DNA from 2 places in the Microbacterium aurum genome. Region 1 is predicted to be linked to the other one. Evidence: predicted binding sites of a transcription regulator. Region 1 holds the regulator's gene; the other holds the start of a gene.
What was found. The regulator LexA, encoded in region 1, represses DNA repair genes until DNA is damaged. The targets are predictions, from matches to a motif close to TCGAACANNTGTTCGA.

Region 1 (3,726 bases):
GCCTCGTCGACGATCACGATGCCGTCGGTCGCGTCGTACACCGCTTCGATGACGTCGAGCCCGAGCGGGGTGCCGGTCGGATTGTTCGGCGCGCACAGGAACACGACGTCGGGCCGAGCCTGCGCGACCTGCGCGGCGGCGTCCTCGGGGGCGAGCGTGTAGTCCACCCCGCGCGTGCCGGACACGTACGATGCGCCGGTCGCACGGGTCAGCAGCGGATACATGGAGTAGGTCGGGGCGAACCCGAACGCGGTGCGTCCCGGGCCGGCGAACGCCTGCAGCAGGTGCTGCAGCACCTCGTTGGAACCATTGGCCGCCCAGATCTGATCGGGGGCAAGACCGTGACCGAGGTAATCGGCGAAGCCCTCGCGTAGCGCGGTGAACTCGCGGTCCGGGTAGCGGTTGACCTCGCGCAGCGCGCGCGCGATGCCGTCGAGGATGTCGTCGGCGACCTCCTCTGGGACGGGGTGGGTGTTCTCGTTGACGTTCAGCGCGACCGGCAGCGGCGCCTGCGGTGCACCGTACGGCGTGAGACCGCGGAGGTCGGGACGGAGGAGGTTCTCCAGCGAGTTGGGGAGGTCTTCGAGACGGGCGCTCACCCTGACCATCGTAGAGGGCGGGTCAGCGTGCGGCGCTGTACTCCAGCGGGATCGCGATGGTCTCGCCGGCGTCGAGGCTGCCCGACGGCAGGGCGTTCAGCCGCATGATCGCATCGACGACGTCGCGCGGGTCCGCCTGCGGCGCGACGCTCTCGGCGATCGACCACAGGGTGTCGCCGGGCATGACGGTGACCTTCTCGAGTGCGGCGCCTGCGCCGCTGTCGGACGTGGCGAGTGCGCCACCGCCGGAGATGATCGCGATGCTGAGGGCGACGATCGCCGGCACCGATGCGAGGAAGGCCAGGACCCGGCGACCGCGACGCGTCAGCCGCAGTCGCGTCGCGGGTGCGGCGCCGAGCACGGCGCGGCGGGGCGAAGCGCCGAGGATGTCGATCGTGGTCATGGGTTCCTCCTCAAGGACGGATGCCTGCGGATGTCAGAGATTCGCACCCGACTCTCGGCCGGGAGAGTCGGATGCGAATCTCTGTACCGAAGCTATCTTCGATATAATCTGATTGTCAAGCCCTCCCCGGATCGGAGATGGATCGAACGCGACACGCGTGGCGCTGCGAGCGGAGACCTCCGGAACCGGATACGGTTTCGACAAGATGACCCCATCACCAACCTCCGACATTCGAAGGCGACGCCTTCCGGAGGCCGCGATCGAAGGAGCGCGCGACATGGCCGACAAGCCTCAGACCCGCCGACGCAAGAGCCTGAGCGACAAGCAGCTGAAGATCCTCGAGGTGATCCAGGCCTCCATCGCGCGGCACGGCTATCCGCCCAGCATGCGCGAGATCGGCGACGCCGTCGGACTGAAGTCGCTCTCCAGCGTCACCCACCAGCTGAATCAGCTCGAGCTGAGCGGCTACCTGCGCCGCGACGCCGGCAAGACGCGCGCGATGGAGGTCCTCATCGACCTGCCGGGCTCGGCAGCCGAGAACCCCGCCGACATGACGCCGGCCCTCGGCGACGCGGCGCTCGTTCCGCTCGTCGGACGCATCGCCGCCGGCGTCCCCATCACCGCCGACCAGCAGGTCGAGGAGATCTTCCCGCTTCCCCGCCAGCTCGTGGGCAAGGGCGACCTGTTCATGCTGAAGGTCAGCGGAGAGTCGATGATCGACGCGGCCATCTGCGACGGCGACTGGGTCGTGGTGCGTTCGCAGCCGAACGCCGACAACGGCGACATCGTCGCCGCCATGCTCGACGGCGAGGCGACCGTGAAGACCTTCCGCCAGCGCGACGGTCACACCTGGCTCCTCCCCCGCAACAGTGCGTTCGAGCCGATCCTCGGCGACGACGCCGTCGTGCTCGGCAAGGTCGTCGCCGTGCTCCGCGCCGTCTGAGTCACCCGTCGAGGCTGAGGTCCGGAGCACTCCGCCTGCCGCGGGCCGTGCGCGCGCCACGGCGCCGGCCTGGCCCTGCTCATCGGAGCGGGCTCGCTCGCGGTGGGCGTCGCGATCGGCTCCGCCGCCATGGGAAGCGTCGCGACCGATCTCGACCTGTCCCCCACCGGGCTTGCCGTCGTCTACGCGCAGCTGTCCGGGCAGACGGCGCACACCGCCGCGGTCCTCGCCGTGGTGGCGGACGCGGCGACCACGGTGCGGTGAGACGCTGTCCGGTGAGACGCCACGCCCACTGCCGCCGGGTGGTGAGACTCAGCCGATGGGCTGCAACTCGCCGCGCACCCGGTCCGCGGCTGTCACGAGGTTCCGCAGCGACGCCACCGTCTCGTCGTACCCCCGCGTCTTCAGGCCGCAGTCGGGGTTGACCCACACCTGCCGCAGCGGCAGTTCAGCGGCGGCGCGACGCAGCAGGGACTCGATCTCAGCGCTGCTCGGCACGCGCGGGGAGTGGATGTCGTAGACGCCGGGACCGATGCCCGCCGCGAATCCCGACGCGGCGATGTCGCCGATCACCTCACCACGGCTGCGCGCCGCCTCGATCGAGGTGACGTCGGCATCCAGCGCGGCGATCGCCTCGATGACGACACCGAACTCCGAGTAGCAGAGATGAGTGTGGATCTGCGTCGGCGCTGCCGCCCCCGCCGTCGCGATGCGGAAGGCGCGCACCGACCAGTCGAGGTACGACGCCTGATCGGCGCGGCGCAGCGGCAGCAGCTCACGGAGGGCGGGCTCGTCGACCTGGATGATCCGGATGCCGGCGTCTTCGAGGTCCGCGATCTCATCCCGAAGGGCGAGCGCGACCTGGTTCGCCGTGTCGGCGAGCGGCTGGTCGTCGCGGACGAACGACCACGCCAGGATCGTGACGGGGCCGGTCAGCATCCCCTTGACGTGCTTGTCCGACAGGGACTGCGCGAAGCGCGCCCAGTCGACCGTGATCGGCGCCGGCCGTGCGACGTCGCCCCACAGGATCGACGGGCGCGTGGCCCGCGACCCGTATGACTGCACCCAGCCGTGCTGCGTCACGGCGAAGCCGTCGAGGTGCTCGGCGAAGTACTGCACCATGTCGTTGCGCTCCGCCTCGCCGTGCACGAGCACGTCCAGCCCGAGGTCTTCCTGCAGCGCGATCACCCGCGCGATCTCGTCACGCAGGAACTGCGCGTACTCAGCAGCGGTGAGCTCGCCGCGGCCGTGCGCGGCGCGGGCGCGGCGGATGTCGCCCGTCTGCGGGAAGGAGCCGATCGTCGTGGTCGGCAGGACGGGAAGCCCCAGCGACTCCTGCGCGGCGGCCCGCAGCTCGAGGTCGCCGCGCTCCGCGTCGGCCGGCGTCAGCGCGGCGGCACGGCTCCGCACCGCCCCGTCCCGCACGCCCGGCGCGCTGCGACGGTCGGCGAGCGCGGCCGCGGCGTCGGCGATGTCGGCCGCGATCGCCGCGGGCCCATCGGTGAGTCCACGGGCGAGCGTGACGACCTGCGCGACCTTCTGGTCGGCGAACGCGAGCCAGGATGCCAGACGCGCATCCAGCGCGGTCTCGTCGGCGACGTCGTGCGGCACGTGCTGCAGCGATGTGGACGTCCCGGCCGCGACGCCCGCCGCGCCGAGACCGGCCAGCGAGGCCAGGCGCTCGGCTGCGGCACCCAGGTCGCCGCGCCAGATGTTGCGACCGTCGATCACACCGCCGACGAGCGTCTTGCCAGCCAGCCCCGGTACCGCCGTCGGGACGC
Region 2 (3,726 bases), 1.5 Mb from region 1:
CCGCCAGCGACGAGAACACGCGACGCACGTGGTACTCCGTCGTGCCGAGCGCACGCGCGAGCGACGCGACGTCGAGGTCGTCCTACTATCGCGGTCCGATGACATCAGGACCGGCGGTCGGCGGTGAGGCTCAGCGGTAGTTGACGAACTGGAGGTCGACGTCGAGGTCTGCGGCCTTGAGGAGTCGCTGCACCTCCTGCAGGTCGTCACGCGACTTCGACTGCACCCGCAACTCGTCGCCCTGGATCTGCGACTTCACCGACTTGGGTCCCTCGTCGCGTATGATCTTGCCGATCTTCTTCGCATTCTCCGACGAGATCCCCTCTTTGAGGGTGGAGGTGATCCGGTACTCCTTGCCGGATGCCTGCGGCTCGCCCGACTCGAGCGACTTCAGCGAGATGCCGCGCTTGATGAGCTTCGACTGGAAGACATCGAGGATCGCCTTCGCGCGCTCTTCGCTGTTCGCCTTGATGAGGATCGCCTCGCCCGACCATTCGATCGAGGCATCCGTGCCCTTGAAGTCGTAGCGCTGCTCGACCTCCTTGCGGGCTTGGTTGAGAGCGTTGTCCGCCTCCTGGCGATCGATCTTGGAGACGATGTCGAAACTGGAGTCAGCCATGTCGCCAATCTACCCGTGGTGCGTCGCAGCCGCAGAGTCCGCCGCGTCGACTTCGACGAGGTGGAACCAGTCTCCGGTCGGGGCGAGTCGGGTCCACACGGGAAGGAAGTGGGGATCCGTCACGTGCCCGTCGAACTCGGCGCGTTCCACGCCGCGGGCCGCCAGAACGTCGAGAGAGCGGCGCATGCATCCTTCGACCAGTCGCCCACCGTCGGGGCAGTCTGCTTGTCAACCGCTCGAAGACTGCTGAGTTGGGAGAACATGGCGCGGCCGTGGCCGCGCATCCTGAACGCGGGGTCCACTGCAATCTCTCGTCGCGCCATCCGTCGGCGCGCAGGGGGATGGCTCGCATCCAGTCGGGCGCGGCGTCGATCACCCCTTGCGACAACGGCTCGAAGTCCATCGATCCAACTTGCCACACCGGATCCGCGCGCGTCGCCGGTGAGAACCGCGCGATGGTGAAAGGGCTGCGTCAGAAGGCCGGGTGATCGGCCGGATCCACAGGTGCGTCGAAGTAGCGCGCCCAGGCGGGTCTGCCCGCGGCGCCGGCGAGCACCGGGGGCGAATCGGTTCGGTATCTTCGCCCGGTCGGTGAGATGAACTCGATCGACCCGCCGCCGCGCTGCACTACCTGCCACGGCGATGCGTGCTTCAGCGTGTGATGACGGCGGCAGAGGACTTCGAGGTTCCCTGCGCAGGTAGGGCCACCCTCTTCGAAGGGGATCGTGTGGTCGATGTCGCTGCGACGGGCTGTGCGGCGGCATCCGGGCCATCGGCATCGCTGATCGCGGGCGCCGATCAGGCGCCGCAGCCGCTTGGATGGCCGGTAAGTGTCGAGCCGGAGCGGCTCATGCGTGACGGGATGGATCATGATCCGCTGCCAGCAGGGTGCGGTGGCGGCGAGCGCGCGGGCCGTCTCTGCATCGATCGGCGCCTCGCCGTCGAGCAGCGCGGGCTCGTCGTCGAGGCTCGCGAGGGTCAGGAGGGGGATCGTCACCTGCACCGTCGCGCGGATGGCGGACAGGTCGGCGTCGCCATCCAGCGCCGGGCACCCCGTGAGAAGCAGGTCGCACATGATGTCGGCACGACGCTGGTCGAGCGTCCGCTCATCGGGTTCCTCGGGTTCGTCGGTCTCGTCGGCCTCGCCCGACTCATCCGACTCGTCGGCCTCCGTGTCCTCATCCGTGCGCGGCTCGTCGAGATCCCCCTGCGCGATCCCCATGGACGTCAGACGGTCGAAGATGCCATGGATGACGGCCGTGGCGCCGTCGAGGAGCAGCCGGGACAGGCCGTCGTCGAGGTCGAACATGCGCACGCGTCGCTCGGCGAGCGCGCGTCGGTGTGACTCATCGACGGTCTCGGGTTGCAGACGGGCTGCGACGACGCGGGCGAATTGACGAGTCGCGGGCGCGGTGTCACGCTCTGCCACCTCGAGGACCAGCCGCTCGTACTCCTCCCGATGCTCCGGATCGAGCGCGCCCCCGCCGCCGATGATCGCCGACGCGTGGCGTTCGTCGATCCGTCCCTCGCGCAACGCGTCGAGCGTGGTCGGGTACGTCGTGACCAGCGCACTACCGTCGCCGAGCCAGGTCGAGACCGTCCGCTCACCGACGCGGAGTGCCGCCGCGAGTTCGGCCATCACCTCACGCAGCGGGATCGTGTCGCCGATCTCACGATTCGGGCGTGCCGCCTGACGTTGGGCAACGCGCATCGCGACCAGATCGAGCGCCTCGGCGCACAACTCTGCGCGTTCGGCTTGCAGACGCGACATTTCCGCACGATTCGTCTCGGCGCGCCCCACGAGCCGAGACAACTCCGCCCAGTGCGGATCGATGAGCGGCGCAACGGATGAACGGCCGAGCGCATCGTCCGGCATCCCCGCGTCGGGCGCGTCGAACTCCACCGGCCGGCGTGGCGGCTCGGGCTGTTCGGAAAAGGGGATGGGCATGGCACTCCTGACGTCGATCATTCAACGTCCGGTAGCACTGCCGGCTCATCCTTGCGACTGCCTGAATGGGGGCTGCCGCCACAACCAGTATAGAACGCGCATACGATCGACACAAGAGGAAAGTTGACAATTGTCGTACTGATCGACGAAGCGTGAGGGGCCAACGAGACAGCCTCAACCGCGGCATCTCGGGGGACGACACGAGCAACGTAGGGTCGGAGGGTGAGGACCGCGCCCCGTGCCACCCGGAAGCGGCCGTGCTCTTCCCGGAGTACAGCTGGGCGGAGGCGCTCGTCACGCGAGGCGCCTTCCACGAGGTCGTCATCGATGGCGAACGTGTGGTGGGCGTAGCGGATACGTGGTCACCCGCGTACCAACGGGCGGGGCAGTGAGCGAGGAATGGTCCGACGTGCGCGGCACCTACGCGGAACTTCTCGCCGAGATCGGCAGTGCCACGCCGGAACTCGGCTTGCCGACAGCGAGGGAGTGGTGCGGCGGACGCGATTTTCTCGGTGTCGTCGACAACGAACTCCGGCGCTCGTCCACGGAGACTTCGGCCCGCACAACATCGGCTGGTGCGATGGAGTGGCTGTCTCGGTGTTCGATTGGGACAATGCGGCGCTGGATGATCCTGCCATCGACATCGCGCCGCTCATCGGCATCTACGGTGCCATGCACGTGGCCGATATCGCTCCCGCCGATCTGCTTCAGCGTGCCATGCGGCATCGGGCGACGCTCCCGCTGCAGGTCGCCGCCGCCGCCCACCGGGTGGGCGACGCTGCGCTGCGGGGCCACGCGGTGGGCAACTTCCGCTCGAGGCTCGCAGCAGGCACGCTGCACGATCCCGCCGGCTCGCGGCCGCTCGCATGACACGACCGGCCTCGGACGCGGCCCCTCACGTGACGCGACCGGCCTCGGCCGCGGCATCCGTTCGTAGACTGGCGGGATGCAGCCGCTCACCGAAGACCAGGTGCGTGCCGCGCTGGTGAACGCCACAGCTGACGAGCTCGAGCGCCTCGCGGTGCCGATGTCGTTCATGCTGGCCGACTGGGATCACCTCGACTTCTTGGCGTGGCCCGATCCGCAGACCCGCGGCCGGGGCTACATCGTCGTGGAGCGCGAGGGGGCGGCGACAGGGATCGTCGTGCGCGCGGCATCC

Region 2: the regulator LexA is predicted to act here: its motif matches at 2,658-2,673, upstream of JOD60_RS06400 (HNH endonuclease signature motif containing protein).

What each region holds. Positions count from the first base shown of each region.
Region 1 is NZ_JAFBCQ010000001.1:2,810,973-2,814,698, forward strand. It holds gene JOD60_RS13865 (histidinol-phosphate transaminase) at 1-608, opposite strand, end outside; gene JOD60_RS13870 (LysM peptidoglycan-binding domain-containing protein) at 622-1,002, opposite strand; gene lexA (transcriptional repressor LexA) at 1,280-1,945, shown strand; gene JOD60_RS17055 (hypothetical protein) at 2,075-2,209, shown strand; gene metE (5-methyltetrahydropteroyltriglutamate--homocysteine S-methyltransferase) at 2,258-3,726, opposite strand, start outside.
Region 2 is NZ_JAFBCQ010000001.1:1,275,237-1,278,962, forward strand. It holds partial or broken gene JOD60_RS16665 (helix-turn-helix transcriptional regulator) at 1-82, opposite strand, end outside; gene JOD60_RS06385 (YajQ family cyclic di-GMP-binding protein) at 131-619, opposite strand; gene JOD60_RS06390 (hypothetical protein) at 629-805, opposite strand; gene JOD60_RS06395 (hypothetical protein) at 892-1,107, shown strand; gene JOD60_RS06400 (HNH endonuclease signature motif containing protein) at 1,092-2,567, opposite strand; gene JOD60_RS06405 (hypothetical protein) at 2,720-2,959, shown strand; gene JOD60_RS06410 (phosphotransferase) at 2,967-3,437, shown strand; gene JOD60_RS06415 (FBP domain-containing protein) at 3,514-3,726, shown strand, end outside.